Regions from separate parts of the Pseudomonas sp. A39 genome, predicted to be linked through region 1. Evidence: predicted binding sites of a transcription regulator. Region 1 holds the regulator's gene; each other region holds the start of a gene.

Region 1 (4,092 bases):
CCTGCCCCGGCTGCGGCTGTCGACCAGCGCGTGTTCGACTCGATGCGCTTTGAACTCAACGGCCTGCGCGAACTGCTCGAAGTGCAGCTTGGCTCGCTGGCCTGGACCCAATTGCAAGGCAGCAAGCCGCAACAGGCCAACCTGTGGCGCCGCCTGCAACGCATCGGCTTGTCCGGCCCGTTGTCCCGCGACCTGCTGGCGCTGACCACCGAAATCGAAGAACCCCGCCAGGCCTGGCGCATGTTGCTGGCCCACTTGGCGCGCATGATTGCCACCCCGGAAATCGAACCCCTGGAAGAGGGCGGTGTGATTGCCATGGTCGGCCCAGCCGGCATGGGCAAGACCACCACCCTGGCCAAGCTGGCCGCACGCTATGTGCTCAAGTACGGCGCGCAGAATATCGCGCTGGTGAGCATGGACAGCTACCGCATTGGCGCCCAGGAACAGCTCAAGACCCTGGGCCGGATCCTCAACGTATCGGTGACCCATGTCGACCCGGGCCAGTCCCTGGCCAACGCCCTCGACCCGCTGCTGCGCAAGCGCGTGGTGCTGATCGATACCGCCGGCCTGCAAGCCAGCGACCCGGCGTTGCGCATGCAACTGGAAAGCCTGGCAGGTCGCGGCATCAAGTCGAAAAATTACCTGGTGCTTGCAACCACCAGCCAGAAACAAGTTCTTACCGCTGCGTACCACAGTTACAAGCGTTGTGGCCTGGCCGGTTGCATCCTCACCAAGCTCGACGAAACTGCGAGCCTGGGCGAGGTGCTGAGCCTGGCCATCAGTCATGAATTGCCGGTCGCCTACCTGACCGACGGACCGCGGATCCCGGATGATCTGCATCTGCCGCGCCGTCATCAGTTGGTCAGCCGCGCAGTCAGCGTGCAAATGCAAGAAGAGCCTAGCGAGGAAGCGATGGCCGATATGTTCGCCGACCTTTACCACAGCCCGGCAAAACGGGTGGGTTGAGTCAGGATGAACACCGTGAAATGTACCTACATCGATGGTCTGCAAGCGATTCACGCGGCCAAGCCATGTAGCCTGCGTCTAAGCAAGACAAGGTAAAGAAATAAAATGGGCAGCATGCATCCCGTACAGGTGATCGCGGTGACCGGCGGCAAAGGTGGCGTCGGGAAAACTAACGTGTCAGTGAATTTGTCCCTGGCCCTGGCAGAGCTTGGCCGTCGCGTCATGCTGCTGGATGCTGACCTGGGGCTGGCGAACGTCGACGTTCTGCTGGGGCTGACGCCCAAACACACCCTTGCCGATGTGATCGAGGGCCGCTGTGAGCTGCGCGATGTGCTGCTGCAGGGCCCTGGCGGCATCCGCATCGTGCCTGCCGCCTCCGGCACCCAGAGCATGGTGCACCTGAGCCCGGCACAGCATGCCGGGCTGATCCAGGCCTTCAGTGATATCGGCGACAACCTCGACGTGCTGGTGATCGACACCGCGGCCGGGATCGGCGAGTCCGTGGTCAGCTTCGTGCGCGCCGCGCAGGAAGTATTGCTGGTGGTCTGCGACGAACCCACCTCGATCACCGACGCCTACGCCCTGATCAAACTGCTTAACCGTGACTACGGCATGAACCGCTTCCGCGTGCTGGCCAACATGGCCCAGAGCCCGCAGGAAGGGCGCAACCTGTTCGCCAAGTTGACCAAGGTCACGGATCGCTTCCTCGATGTCGCCTTACAATACGTCGGCGCAGTTCCCTACGACGAGTGTGTGCGCAAGGCTGTGCAAAAGCAGCGTGCAGTCTACGAAGCGTTCCCTCGTTCCAAATGCGCATTGGCGTTCAAGGCTATTGCCCAGAAGGTCGATACCTGGCCGTTGCCCGCCAACCCTCGGGGGCATCTGGAGTTTTTCGTCGAGCGATTGGTGCATCAGACGAGCGCAGGACCCGTGCTATGACAGCGAACGGCTATAACGCTTACAAAAAGTCGGCCCGTGACAGCCAGGGTGAGTTGATCGAGCGCTACGCGCCACTGGTCAAGCGCATCGCCTATCACTTGCTGGCACGCCTGCCCGCCAGCGTCCAGGTCGAAGACCTGATCCAGGCGGGCATGATCGGTTTGCTCGAAGTGTCGACCAAATACGACGCGAGCAAGGGGGCGAGCTTCGAGACGTATGCGGGGATTCGTATCCGTGGCGCGATGCTCGACGAGGTGCGTAAAGGTGACTGGGCACCACGTTCGGTGCATCGCAATACGCGCATGGTCAGTGACGCAATTCGCGCAATTGAAGCAAAAACCGGTCGCGACGCTAAAGATCACGAAGTTGCGGCCGAACTCCAATTGAGTCTCGACGATTATTACGGGATTTTGAACGATACCTTGGGCAGCCGCCTGTTCAGTTTCGACGACCTCTTGCAGGACGGCGAGCACGAAGGGCTGCACGAGGATGGCGCGAGTGCTCATATGGAGCCGTCGCGTGACCTGGAAGATGAACGCTTCCAGGGTGCGCTGGCGGACGCGATTGCCAATTTGCCGGAGCGTGAGCGGTTGGTGTTGGCGCTGTACTACGACGAAGAGCTGAACCTCAAGGAAATCGGTGAGGTCCTGGGGGTCAGCGAATCGCGGGTCAGCCAGTTGCACAGCCAGTGCGCAGCCCGCTTGCGGGGGCGTTTGGGAGAGTGGCGAGCGCGCTGACAGGCAGTGTGGGGACACTGCAGACGATACCGCGAGGGCAGCAAGCCTTCGCGGTTTCGACCCGTGGTGCCCGAGGCGTCCTTTTTGTGTAATGCCTGTTGATTGAAATGGCGCGTCCAGGTGCTGGGCGCGTTTAAGACTGCTTGGAGGTCGAATTGGACAAGAACATGAAAATCCTCATCGTTGATGACTTTTCAACGATGCGGCGGATCATAAAAAACCTGTTGCGTGACCTTGGGTTCACTAACACGGTCGAGGCGGATGACGGCATTACGGCGATTCCGATCCTCAACAGCGGGAGCATCGACTTTCTGGTAACGGACTGGAACATGCCGGGCATGACCGGTATCGACTTGCTGCGCCACGTGCGCGCTGACGAAAAACTACGCAGCCTTCCCGTGCTGATGGTGACCGCCGAAGCCAAGCGTGAACAGATCATCGAAGCCGCCCAAGCCGGGGTTAACGGTTACGTGGTCAAGCCATTCACTGCATTGGCCTTGAAAGAGAAGATCGAAAAAATCTTCGAACGCATCCACGGCTAATGCCATCGCGGGGGAGCTATGGAGCATAAAGAAACGTCACAGGGAGACTTTGAGTCGACCCTGAAAAAGCATGCTCACCAGTTGGTCGACAGCCTTGAAAAAGGCCAGTTCGGCGATGCGGTGCAGTTAATCCATGAGCTCAATCAGACCCGTGACCGCGGCCTGTATCAGGAAGTGGGCAAGCTCACGCGCGAGCTGCACAGTGCGATCGTCAATTTCCAGATTGACCCGCATATGCCCCAGGCCGAAGAGATCTCGCAGATCACCGATGCCACCGAACGCCTGTCCTATGTGGTCAGGCTGACTGAGGCGGCGGCCAACCGCACCATGGACCTGGTGGAAAACGCCACGCCCCTGGTCAACGGCATGGCCACCGAGGCCCAGGCCTTGAGCCACGACTGGGGCCGTTTCATGCGCCGCGAAGTCGGGGCTGAAGAGTTTCGTGAGTTGGCGCGTCGGGTCGACGGGTTCTTGTCACGCAGCGAGCAGGAAAACCGCACGGTTTCCAGCAACCTCAACGACATTCTGCTGGCCCAGGATTACCAGGACCTCACCGGTCAGGTGATCAAGCGTGTGACCCAATTGGTCACCGAAGTGGAAAGCAACTTGCTCAAATTGGTGCTTATGGCAGGCCAGGTTGATCGTTTCGCCGGCATTGAACATGACCGCGAAGCGATCCTCTCGGAAAAAGATCCACAAAAACATCTCGCCAAGGGTGAAGGTCCGCAGATTCATGCCGATAAACGTGAAGACGTTATGTCAGGTCAGGATGACGTAGATGACCTGTTATCCAGTTTAGGCTTCTAAGGAGCACACCCATGAGCTTCGGCGCCGATGAAGAGATCCTTCAGGATTTCCTTGTAGAGGCCGGCGAAATTTTAGAGCAACTGTCCGAGCAACTGGTCGAG
Region 2 (4,092 bases), on a different contig from region 1:
CTTCCTGCGCCGCCATGTGCACGACGAATACCAGAACTACCAGAACGGCAGTTCGGTGTCGGAGCGCCAGCAATTCGTCGGGGAGCTGACCGGCGAGCGTCGGGGCGAGTTGGCCGAGGTCAAGGTGAAGAACCGTTTTGCCGTGGGCAATCATCTGGAATTGATGACGCCCGCCGGGAACTTTCACTTTGACCTGGCCACCTTGCACAACATCAAGGGCGAGGCCATCGACGTGGCGCCGGGGGATGGGCACACGGTGTATGTGCCGCTTCCGGCCGAGATGGACGTGCGCTTTGGTTTGCTGATGCGCGACGTCTAACGGGTCGCCACGCAGAACCGGTGGATCGCCGCGCAGGCTTGGCGCAACGAACCCTCATCCAAGGCGTAGGCGATCCGCAGGTACGGCGCCAGGCAGTTGCAGGAAATCCAGTGCATCGGAAACCGTGTGGGTATCGAGTTCAGCCAGGCGTTGAAGCGGGTCGGTAAGGTCGGCAAGTGACATGAGATGAGCCCCTGTTGTGGTAAGGGCTCACGTCTCACTGAGGGGCGGTGATAGGTATATTCGTATTAACGTTAGGCCAACATACGCTGAAGCTATGGCTGATCAGATCCTGAACTGGCCGACCAGTTGCCCCAAACGCTGACCCAGATCCGCCAGGCTGCGGGAGGTCTGGGCACCCAGTTGGGTCTCATCGGCGACGCTGTCCACCGCCACGGCGATCTGATGCACGCTGCGATTGATCTCTTCGGCCACGGCGGTCTGCTCTTCGGCGGCGCTGGCGATCTGCGCGTTCATCGAATTGATGGTGCCGATCAACTGCGCCATGGTGTCCAGGGACGCCCCGGCTTCGTTGGCCTTGGCCGAGGTGCCGTCGCCAGCATCGCTGGAGCGGCGCATGGCGTCCACAGCGGCTTCGGTGCCTTTTTGCAGGCGGTCGATCATGCCCTGGATTTCCTGGGTGCTGGTCTGCGTGCGGCTGGCCAGCGCGCGCACTTCATCCGCCACCACCGCAAAACCACGCCCGGCCTCCCCTGCCCGTGCGGCCTCGATCGCGGCGTTGAGCGCCAGCAGGTTGGTCTGTTCAGCGATAGAGCGGATCACGCTGAGCACACTGACGATGGAGGACACGTCCTGCTGCAAGCTGTCGAGGGACACGCCGCTACTGCGGATGTCGTTCACCAGCGCATGGATCTGCGCGATGCTGCCGTCTACCACGCGCTTGGCGGCCTGGCCTTCGGCATCGGTTTGCTGGGCGGCCACCGAAGCGCCCTGGGCACTGCGCGCCACTTCTTGCGCGGCGGACGACATCTGGTTGATCGCGGTGGCGACCTGGTCGGTCTCGTGGCGCTGGCGCTCCATGGCCTGCTCGGAGCGCTGGGCCTGGTCGGAAACCTGGCTGACCAGGCCGGTGAGTTGGGTGGTCATCTCGGTGATCTGGCGCACCAGGCCATGGATCTTGTCGACAAAACGGTTGAACGCGCCCGCCAGATCGCCCAGCTCATCCTGGCTGGTGATGGCCAAGCGGCGGGTCAGGTCGCCCTCCCCGGCGGCGATATCGTCGAGGTTGGCTTTCATCAGGTGCAGCGGGCGCAGGATGGTATTGGCCATGACCATACCGACGGCCGCGATCACCAACAGCACCACCACGGCCACGCCGAGAATGCTCAGCAGCACGCCTTCCATGCGTTTCTCAACCTTGGCTTCGACCACGGCGACCTGGGCCTCGATGCCATCCAGGTTCACCGACGTACCAATGACCATGTCCCATTTGGGCAGGTATTCGGTGTAGCCCATCTTCGGCACCAGTTCGGTCTGCCCCGGCTGGGTCGAGCTGTATTGCAGGTAGTGGGTGCCGTCCTTACCCACCTTGACCAGGTCGCGGTTGACGTACACGCCATTGGGGTCGCGGTTGTCCTTGAAGCTCTTGCCGACGCCGTCGGGGCTGTTGCCCTTGAACAGGCGGATGGTCTCGGAGTCGTAGCCGAAGAAGTAGCCATCTTTGCCGTAGCGGGTGTTGGACAGCAGCTTGACCACCTCGGCACGCGCGGCGGTATCACCGGGGGCGGCCGCGTCGTAGAGCGGTTTGATGGTGGTCATGGCCACTTCGACATAACTTTGCAGAGTGGCCTTGGCATCGTTGAGCAGGCGCTGGCGGGTTTCCTCCACCTCGTTGCGCGCCTGACCCTGCAGGATCCAGACGGTGGTCAGGCTGATGACCACGGCGAACAGCAACACCGGCACTACGGCGAGTGAAAGGACTTTGGCCTTGAGGCTCAGACGCATGGCTTTTCTCTCTTATTAGGCGACTTGAAAAGCTATCGGCCGCACAAGAGATATCTGTAGTGAGCGGGCTTGCCCCGCGCTGGGGGGCGGTGCGACGATTCGACAAGCCCGCTCACTACAAGTCAGAGGGTCAGAGGGTCATTGCGGCCAGCCAGCCGAACGCCAGCAATGGGAGGTTGTAGTGCAGGAACGTCGGCACCACGGTGTCCCAGATGTGGTGGTGCTGGCCGTCGATGTTCAGGCCGGAGGTGGGGCCGAGGGTGGAGTCCGAGGCCGGTGAGCCAGCGTCGCCCAAGGCACCCGCCGTGCCGACGATGCACACGATGGCCACCGGGCTGAAGCCCAGTTGCACACACAGCGGCACAAAAATCGCCGCCAGGATCGGCACCGTGGAAAACGACGAACCGATGCCCATGGTCACCAGCAAACCCACCAGCAACATCAGCAGCGCGCCCACCCCACGGCTATGGCCGATGAACGCCGCCGAGGTTTCCACCAGCGAACGCACGTCACCGGTGGCCTTGAGCACTTCGGCGAAGCCCGACGAGGCAATCATGATGAAGCCGATCATCGCCATCATCTTCATGCCTTCGGTGAACAGGTCGTCGGTGTCGCGCCAGCGCACGATGCCCGACACCGAGAAGATCAAAAACCCGGCCAGGGAGCCGATGATCATCGAGTCCAGCCACAGTTGGATGATAAACGCCGAGGCAATCGCCACGCCGGCCACCAGCAGGGTCAGTGGGTTGTATTGCACCGCGACCTGTTCGACCCGCTCGATTTTCTCCAGGTCGTACACGCGCTTTTTGCGGTAGCTGACAAACACCGCCACCAGCAGGCCAACCACCATGCCCAGCGCCGGCAGGCTCATGGCGTGAGTGACGTTGACTTGGCTGATATCCACCCCGCTCTTGGCCACGTTGGCCAGCAGTATCTGGTTGAGGAAGATATTGCCGAAACCCACCGGCAGAAACATGTAGGGCGTGATCAGGCCGAAGGTCATCACACAGGCGATCAGGCGGCGGTCCAGTTGCAGCTTGGTCAGCACGTAGAGCAGCGGCGGCACTAACAGCGGGATGAACGCGATATGGATCGGCAGGATGTTCTGCGAGGCAATCGCCACCACCCACAGCAGGCCAATCAACAGCCATTTGACGTGACTGCCGCCGGTGGCTTCCTGGCGGTCGACCAGCAGCAGCGCCTTGTCGGCCAGGGCGTGGGCCAGGCCGGATTTGGCAATCGCTACGGCGAAAGCGCCGAGCAAGGCGTAGGACAACGCCACAGTTGCACCACCGCCCAAGCCGCCATTGAAGGCTTTGAGCGTGGCGTCGATACCCAGCCCACCGGTAAGGCCACCGACCAGGGCACCGACGATGATGGCGATGACCACATGCACGCGGGACAGGCTGAGCACCAGCATGGTGCCGACCGCGGCAATGACTGCGTTAATCATGGTTACCTCAAGCAGAAACATAAAAAACAGGCATGCCCGCGCCCAGGCAGCCATCGGATGGCAGCCAGCGTGCAGGCTTGAAGGAGGTCTTATTAGAGGGCGCGCACTTTGCAGCAGGTGGGCCCGCATGTCAAAAAACCTGTGGTGAGGATGACTGTTTTAATAAAGAAACCTCTGAAACCGCCGATACAGAGCCTCTGTTTGTATTTTAGGTTAAGGATTTCCGATGTCGCTTAGGCAGCTCTCTATTCAATGGAAAATCACCCTGCTCGCCGGCCTGTGCCTGCTGGGGATCGTGACCCTGCTGGTGGGTCTTTCGTTGTATCGCATGGCGCAGAGCTCTCAGCAGGTCAAA
Region 3 (4,092 bases), on a different contig from region 1:
CCCGCCTTTGGCCGCCAGCACCTTCTCGCCGGAATACTCCAGCGGGCCGCGTGCGTCCCAGATGCCCAGGTCGGCCGCGCCCAGGCGGCTTTGCAGGTATTCACGGGTGGCGGTGGGGCCGTCGTGCAGCGTCAGGCTGACCGGGCCGCCGACTGGCGCGGGCACGTCGGTGGAGACCGGGTGTTTTTCGTCCAGCCACGCCAGCAGGCCGCCGTCAAGGTAGTGGTATTTCTGGTGGCCGATCACATCGAGCATCCAGATAAAACGCCCGGCCCAGCCGCCGCCTTCGTCGTCATAGACCACGTAGGTGGCGTCGGGGGTATGGCCCAATTCGCCGAACAGTGTTTCCAGGTCAGCTTTGTTGGGCAGCAAACCGGGCGCCGGCGCCTGGCCCAACTGGGTGCGCTTGGGGTCAACGAAATGCGCGCCGGGGATATGCCCTTCGGCGTAGCGGGCGGCACTGGTGAGGTCCACCAGAATCAGGTGTTCGGCCTCCAGGCGGCCGAGCAGGTCGCCGGATTCGATCACCAGCGGCAAGCCAGAGAAGTCAGGCATGTGAGGTCTCCTGGGCACAAATGTTGGCATTAAAGGACCGCGATTGTAGCGCAAGCATCAGGCGCTGCGGTTGGTAAAGCAGTGCAGGGCTTTCTCGATGCATTGGGCGGTTTTGCCGAAGGCCTGCACGGTGGTTTCCGAGAACGGCCCGCCACCCTGGTCGGCCACCATCAGCATCACCACCTTGCCATTGCAGCTCAGGGAGCGCAGCAACAGGTGTTCGCCAGTAAACAGGCGGCGCAGGATCGGCGGCAGCAGCGCCGAGAACTGCGCATGGTTGTCCGGTGTGAGGCGCACCTGGGCGGACTTTTCCAGCAGGCGTTGCAGCAGCGTGCTGTTGACCACGTCCAGGCTCAGGTTGGCTGCGTCTTTCGGCAGGCCGTCGACCTGGTGCACGCGCAACATGCTCTGCGCGCGATCGGTCATCAGCAGCATGACCCGCTGCATGCCGCTGGCCACCAAGGCCTCCTTGGCGCACGTGGTCAGGTGCATGGCGTTGGCAAAGCGGCTGGGCTCTACCAGCAGCTCGGTGCAGCGCTTGCGCCACACGGCCAGGGCCTCGGCGGTGGGCGGTGGCGCGGGTAGCAGGCCGCGATGAATTTTCTGCACATGCCAGGGCCAGATCAGCGACAGCGCCGGGTGCCAGAGGTCAGGCATCAACGTGTTGCGGGCGCTGGCGACGGCTTGCTGGTGAACCTGTTGTTGCACCTCGCCCAACGGCTGTTGCAGGTACAGCGCCGTGAGGCGCTGCCAGCGCTCGGTATGCGGGCAGGTCCAGGACTCCTGGGCCGACATCGCCAGGCCGTTGGCCAGCAACACCGTATTGGCCGGCTGGTTGAGCCAGCGGCGCAGGTTGGGTTCGGCGTCGAGCAATTGTTGATGGCGCAGGGAGTCATCTTCGCGGGCGATATGCAGCGCCTTGACCAGCAGACGCTGTTCGGTCAACAGCAGCTTGTAGCCCTGGGATACCCAGATCGGCAGGTGCCAGGCGTCGGTCAGGCCGACGCACAGGTCCAGCAGGCGCACGCCGAATAAGGCCTGTTCCACCTCGCGGGCCGAATGGCCTTTGTGGATCACCCGCAGTTCCCATTCTTCCAGGAGTTTGGGGTACGCGATCGCCATCGGCCACAGCGGCGACAGAAACAGCAGGCTACCCCAGTGAATGTCTTGCCACAGGCGCGCCAGGCGGCTGCCGAACAAACCGTTGGCTTGCTGCGAAGCGTGCTGGCTCACCAGCAACAATTGGCGCAGTGCCACGGGAATCTCGTTTTCGGGCACTGCGGGCAAGCGCGCCAGCAGTTCTTCGGCGCGCTTGAGGCCCAGGCGGTTAAGCGCCACTTCGAGATTTTCTGCCGGCTCAGCCAGGCTGCCGTGGGTGTGGCTGTTGGCCTCGCGCATCACGCTGAGCACCAGCGCCGGGCTGTCTTGCATCAGCTCGGCAATATCCCGCAATGAACTGCGGCTGTCGCGGATGCCCTTGCACACACGGTCGTGGCTGGCCTGTGGAACAGGCAGCAGCACATCGTCCAGGCGCTTGATCCAAGCGGCGAGAGAGGTAGGTTTAGCAGTTGGGACTGTCGTTTCATTAGCCATGATTGGGGCGCGATCATCACTTGCGGTCAACACACCCGGAGCGGGCCGAACTGGCTTTTCGCCTTAACGGGCTATAGTCTGGCGCAGTTTTGCCGATAAGAGGAACAAGAGTTTTCAGTTCCCCCCAATATGTCCATGAACCCGACGGCGCAAGTACTCATCTCCTATGGCTAAAATTATCGGCATCATTGTCGTCATCGCAAGTGTGCTCGGTGGGTACGTCCTGTCCCACGGTAAAATTGCTGCGCTGATCCAGCCCTTCGAAGTGCTGATCATCGGTGGTGCGGCATTCGGCGCATTCTTGCAGGCGAACCCCGGCTACATGACGATGCACGTGGTCAAGAAATCCCTGGGCATGTTCGGTTCACGCTTCACTCACACCTTCTATCTGGAGGTGTTGGGCCTGGTCTACGAGATCCTCAACAAGAGCCGCCGCGAAGGCATGATGGCCATCGAAGGTGACATTGAGGACGCTGCGGCCAGCCCGATTTTCGCCAAGTACCCGGCCGTGCTCAAAGATGAGCGCATGACCGCCTATATCTGTGACTACTTGCGCATCATGTCCTCCGGCAACATGGCTCCCCATGAGCTGGAAGGCCTGTTCGACATGGAGTTGTTCAGCCTTAAGGAAGAGCTGGAGCACCCGTCCCACGCCGTGACCGGTATCGCTGATGGTATGCCGGGTTTCGGTATCGTCGCGGCGGTACTCGGTATCGTGGTGACCATGGCCTCCCTGGGTGAAGGCGACCAGGCCGCCATCGGTATGCACGTCGGTGCGGCACTGGTCGGTACCTTCTTCGGTATTCTCGCGGCTTACGGCTTCTTCGGTCCGTTGGCCACCTCCCTGGCCCATGACGCCAAGGAAGAAATCAACCTGTACGAATCGATCAAGGCCAGCCTGGTGGCTTCCGCTTCCGGCATGCCGCCGTCGCTGGCGGTGGAGTTCGGTCGTAAAGTGCTGTACCCCAAGCATCGCCCAAGCTTCGCCGAGTTGGAACAAGCGGTTCGCGGTCGCTAAGCCATGGAAAACAACCAGCCGATAATCATCAAGCGCGTCAAGCGCTTCGCTGCGGGGCACCATGGTGGCGCCTGGAAAATCGCCTTCGCCGACTTTGCGACGGCGATGATGGCGTTCTTCCTGGTGCTGTGGCTGATGTCCACCGCCACGCCGGAACAGAAGATTGCCATCGCCGGCTACTTCAAAGACCCCATTGGTTTCTCGGAAAGTGGCACGCCCTTCGTGATCGACCTGGGCGGTTCGCCGCAGTTGGCGCCTGAGCGCACTATCAACCCGGAAGTCAAAACCGAAGCGCCTCAGGAAAAGATCCCGATCGAGCGCGATACCGTTGAGGCCATGGCGGAGCAGGTCGAGCAAGAACGGCTGGAACTGTTGCTGCAAGAACTGCAGACCAAGGTTGAGGAAAACCCGCAACTGCTGAAGTTCAAGGACCAGATTTCGTTCGAGATCACCCCGGACGGCTTGCGCATCCAGATCACCGATGCGGCCAACCGGCCGATGTTCGACTCCGGCAGTGCGCGCCTGAAGCCGTACTTTGAAGACATCCTGCTGGCCATGGCCGACACCATCAAGGCGGTGCCGAACAAGATCAGCATCAGCGGCCACACCGACGCCAAGCCGTATGCGGGCCAGGGCGACTTCGGCAACTGGGAGCTTTCGGCCAACCGTGCCAACGCTGCACGTCGCGCGCTGGTGGCCGGCAGCTACCCGGACCCGCAAGTGGCGCGGGTGGTGGGGTTTGCATCGTCGCAGCTGTTTGATCACAAGGACCCGTTCAACCCGATCAACCGCCGTATCGATATCGTCGTGCTGACCAAAAAGGCCCAGCGTGCGATTGAAGGTGATCAGCAGCCGGCTCCGCCGCCCACTCCGGGTGCAGGCGCACCGGGTGAGGTTCCGACCGATCCGAACGCCATTCCGCCAGG
Region 4 (4,092 bases), on a different contig from region 1:
TGCGAATGGCAGGATCGTCAGGAATTGCCCGGCCGAGTGAACATTGGTTTCGGTCTGGCCAAACATCAGCAGCAACGGCTTGAGGTTCCACAGCAGCAAACCGGCCGCCAAGGCCATCAGCCAGGCCAGCCACAGCCCGGCCTGGGTCAGGCGGGTGGCGCCCTCGATATCGCCCGCGCCTTGACGGATGGCCACCAGGGTACCGACGGCAGCAATCACGCCGATGCAGAAAATCGACACGAACGAATAGCTCGCCGCGCCCAGCCCACCGCCGGCCAGGGCTTCGGGGCTCAGACGGGCCATCATCAGGGTGTCGGTCAGCACCATCAGCATGTGCGCCAACTGTGAGGCAATCAACGGCCCTGACAGCCGCAGAATGGCCCAGAGTTCGGTACGTGCCGGATGCTGCATGATCATCACACTCGAAAATTCGCAGGGGGGGGGAAGGGTGGATTCTCGGCGCTCTCAGTGCATTGCACAAAGGGATAAATGCGATCGTTCGCATGATTAAAACTCATGCTTGCTTGATTCTGGTAGGGTTTGCGCATTGCGCTGTCGGAGCTTTTCCTATGTCCCGTCGTCTTCCTCCGCTTTATGCCTTGCGTGCATTTGAAGCCGCCTCTCGACACAACTCCTTCACCCGCGCAGCGGAGGAGCTGTCCATTACTCAAAGTGCGGTGAGCCGGCATATCCGCACGCTGGAAGAGCATTTCGCCTGCCGCCTGTTCCAGCGCAGCGGCCGCACCTTACAGCTCACCGAGGCCGCGCGCCTGCTGCTGCCCGGCGTGAGGGAAGGCTTTGCTGCGCTGGAACGGGCCTGTCATACCTTGAACGCTGAAGATGACATCCTGCGTATGAAGGCGCCGTCGACCCTGACCATGCGTTGGCTGCTGGCGCGGCTCAGTCGCTTCCGGGCGCTGCAGCCGGGCAATGAGGTGCAACTGACCAGCGCCTGGATGAGCGTGGACGAGGTGGACTTCAACCAAGAACCGTTCGACTGCGCGGTGCTGCTGAGTTACGGGCATTTCCCGGCCGACTGGGAGGCCAGTTATCTATTTCCGGAATTGCTGATCCCGGTAGGCGCGCCGAACCTGCTGGAAGATGGGCCCTGGGATGCAGCACGCCTGGCCACCGCCGAATTGCTGCACCCCACCCCTGACCGTCGCGACTGGCGCAATTGGTTGGAGCGCATGGGGTTGTCATCCCAAGTGTCGCTCAAGGGTGGGCAGGTATTCGATACGCTCGAACTGGGCATGATCGCCGCCGCGCGGGGCTATGGCGTGTCCATGGGCGACCTGTTGATGGTGGCCGAAGACGTGGCCCAAGGGCGGTTGAGCCTGCCGTGGCCAACCGCCGTGGCCAGTGGCGAAAATTACTACCTGGTCTGGCCGAAAACCCGCCCCGGCGGCGAGCGTTTGCGGCGCTTGGCGGAGTTTCTCCAGGCAGAAGTCAAGGCCATGGCATTGCCCGAGGTCGAACGTCTCGATTGAGTGCCGGCAGGCCGCTCCTGCAATCGTTTGCGCGATGTCCCGGTGATGCGCTCAAGTATTGGCTCTGCCCGCCGAAGTAGGTGTGTTGGAACCATCGTGCACCAACGTTACCCACTAGATAATTTGCCGAGCAGCGCTATGAGATCAGGATGATCCTGGCCTCGGCCAGGAGCCATCATGTCTCAACCTCGCGCCCGGATTGCCTCCCAGCTTGGTATCGCGTTAGCTGTGATCCTTGCTGTTGCCATTGGTGGCAGCACTGTTTTTGCCCTGCGTTCGCTCGACACCGCCAACCTCGCGACCCGTGAGGAACACTTGGCCAGCGAGGCGCGCTTGCTCGCCGACCAGCTCAATACGTTTCACAGCACCTTGCGTGAGAGTACACAGCGCCTGACGGGGCTTTTCGAGAAGCGCTTCAGTGCCGGCTTGCGCGTACAGGCAGATCAACCTGTTGCCGTCGCGGGTGTACAGACCCCGAGCTTGTACCTGGGCAGCGATCTGCTGAACAACAACTTCGATAAAGTCGACGAGTTCAAGCAGATGTCCGGCGGTGTGGCGACGGTGTTCGTGCGCAGCGGCGACGACTTCATCCGCGTCAGCACCTCCCTGACCAAACAGGACGGCAATCGCGCCATCGGCACTGTGCTTGACCGCAATGGGCCGGCCTATTCGCGTGTGTTCAGTGGGCAGACTTACATCGGCCGCGCAGTGTTGTTCGATCGCTCCTACATGACTCAATACAGCCCGGTGCGCGACGCCAGCGGCAAAGTCATTGCGGTGCTGTTCATCGGTTTTGACTACACCGACGCGCAGAATGCCCAGTTCGAAAACCTGAAACGCTTCCGTATCGGCCAAACGGGTTCCCTGGCGTTGCTGGACGAGCAAAAGCGCTGGCTGGTACCACCGGCCGGCGTGCAGGCGCCGGACCAAGCGGTGCCGGTGATGTCGGACCTGGCCAAGACCCCCGGTACGGGGCGCTTCTGGGCGGATAAAACCGAGGACTTCTACAGCGTGTCGGTGCCCTTCGAAGGCGGGCCGTGGGCTGTGGTCGCAAGCATGCCCAAAGCGGAGATTCGCTCGGTGACGTGGGATGTCGGCATTCGCCTGGTGATCGGCAGCGTGCTGGCCATGCTGCTGGCCGTCGGCGCAACGGTCTGGCTGCTGCGCAGCAAACTCGCGCCGTTGAGTGACCTTGTACGCCAGGCCGAAGCCTTGGGCGCGGGTGATTTGAGCGCGCGTCTGAACGTGTCCAGCCATGACGAAATCGGCCAGTTGGCACGCAGCTTCAATCAGATGGGGGAAGCGCTGTCGACCATGGTCTCGCATATCCGCAAGGCGGCTGAAGAGGTCAACAGCCGCGCCCAGGCATTGTCCGGTCTGTCCGGCGGTGCCTACGAAGGCATGGAGCAGCAGTCCGGCGAGATCACCAGCATGGCCGGCGCGGTAGAAGAGTTCAGCGCCACGTCGCTGAACATCGCCGACAACATGGGCGCCACGGAACGCCTGGCCCAGGAAAACGCCCAGCAAACCCGTATCGGCCGTAACTCGATGCAAGAAGCCTCGTCGTCCCTCGAACATATCGCGACCTCGTTGAACAGCACGGCCACGGTGATCAACACCCTGGGCCAACGCTCCCAGGAAATTGGTGGGATCGTCGGTGTGATTACCTCGATCGCCGAACAGACCAACCTGCTGGCGCTCAACGCTGCGATCGAAGCCGCCCGGGCCGGTGAGCAAGGCCGGGGTTTCGCCGTGGTCGCCGACGAAGTACGCAACCTGGCTTCGCGCACCCGTCAGGCCACCGACGAGATCTCTGGGATGATCCAGAGCATCCAGCACGAAACCGGCAACGCCATCAGCACCATGGAACACGGCAACGCGCTGATGCAGGAAGGCCTGTCACGCAACGCCGACGTGGCGTCGGCGTTGGCACGTATCGACGAGCAAAGCCGCTCGGCCGGTCAACAGTTCGCGGCGATCACCACCGCCACCCAGGAACAGAGCAGCACCGCGACCTTGCTCAGCAGCAATTTGCAGAGCATTGCGCTGGCCAACAGCGAGCAGCGCGAAGTGGTGTCGAACCTGGCGATCACCGCCAAGGAACTGGAAACCCTGGCGGCGGGCTTGCGGCATGAGGTGGATCGGTTCCGCTGAAACCGGCCCTTCAGGCGCAGTTGATCAAGTGTGGGAGCAAGCCCTCTCCCGCATCAGGTTCTGCGCCAGGCTCAAGTGATCGCCGCCGGGCGGTATTGCAAGGCCTCCTTCAGATGGTCGCGCGTGATGGCATCTCCCTGCTCCAGATCCGCCAGGGTCCGCGCCACCTTGAGCAGCCGATGCGCCGCACGCAGCGACAGGGTCAATCGCTCGCAGGCGGTCTCCAGCCAGCCTTCATCGACCTTTGCCAGCGTGCAGTGACGGCGTAGCCCAGGCAGGTCAAGGAAGGCATTCGCGCAGCCCTGACGCCGCAACTGGCGTTCCCGTGCCTCGGCTACCTCTGCCGAGGCCTTCGCTGTGGTATCGCCGGCCTGCTGGATTGGATTCAGCGCAGTGGTTTCCCGAGCAACGGTCAGGTGCAGGTCGATGCGATCCATCAACGGCCCGG

The links. Region 1 encodes FliA, which starts transcription of late flagellar genes. Its sites were predicted from a motif close to CTAAAGTTTNNNNNNNNNNNGCCGNTAA; they were not measured.
Region 2: a site for FliA is predicted at 2,317-2,344, ahead of AC3ZU9_RS29115 (methyl-accepting chemotaxis protein). Genes of this name have one in related genera too.
Region 3: a site for FliA is predicted at 2,220-2,247, ahead of motA (flagellar motor stator protein MotA). Genes of this name have one in related genera too.
Region 4: a site for FliA is predicted at 1,541-1,568, ahead of AC3ZU9_RS28730 (methyl-accepting chemotaxis protein). Genes of this name have one in related genera too.

Annotation. Positions count from the first base shown of each region.
Region 1 is NZ_JBYVMD010000003.1:135,719-139,810, reverse strand. Features, by position in the region: gene flhF (flagellar biosynthesis GTPase FlhF) at 1-966, shown strand, start outside; gene fleN (flagellar synthesis regulator FleN) at 1,072-1,905, shown strand; gene fliA (RNA polymerase sigma factor FliA) at 1,902-2,642, shown strand; gene AC3ZU9_RS03480 (chemotaxis response regulator CheY) at 2,810-3,184, shown strand; gene AC3ZU9_RS03475 (protein phosphatase CheZ) at 3,203-3,991, shown strand; gene AC3ZU9_RS03470 (chemotaxis protein CheA) at 4,003-4,092, shown strand, end outside.
Region 2 is NZ_JBYVMD010000067.1:6,199-10,290, reverse strand. Features, by position in the region: gene trhP (prephenate-dependent tRNA uridine(34) hydroxylase TrhP) at 1-319, shown strand, start outside; gene AC3ZU9_RS29115 (methyl-accepting chemotaxis protein) at 605-2,284, opposite strand; gene AC3ZU9_RS29110 (Na+/H+ antiporter family protein) at 2,415-3,734, opposite strand; partial or broken gene AC3ZU9_RS29105 (methyl-accepting chemotaxis protein) at 3,964-4,092, shown strand, end outside.
Region 3 is NZ_JBYVMD010000061.1:11,867-15,958, reverse strand. Features, by position in the region: gene AC3ZU9_RS28425 (rhodanese-like domain-containing protein) at 1-555, opposite strand, end outside; gene AC3ZU9_RS28420 (HDOD domain-containing protein) at 613-2,148, opposite strand; gene motA (flagellar motor stator protein MotA) at 2,315-3,166, shown strand; gene motB (flagellar motor protein MotB) at 3,170-4,092, shown strand, end outside.
Region 4 is NZ_JBYVMD010000064.1:3,536-7,627, forward strand. Features, by position in the region: gene AC3ZU9_RS28720 (NorM family multidrug efflux MATE transporter) at 1-417, opposite strand, end outside; gene AC3ZU9_RS28725 (LysR substrate-binding domain-containing protein) at 570-1,490, shown strand; gene AC3ZU9_RS28730 (methyl-accepting chemotaxis protein) at 1,668-3,644, shown strand; gene AC3ZU9_RS28735 (YifB family Mg chelatase-like AAA ATPase) at 3,716-4,092, opposite strand, start outside.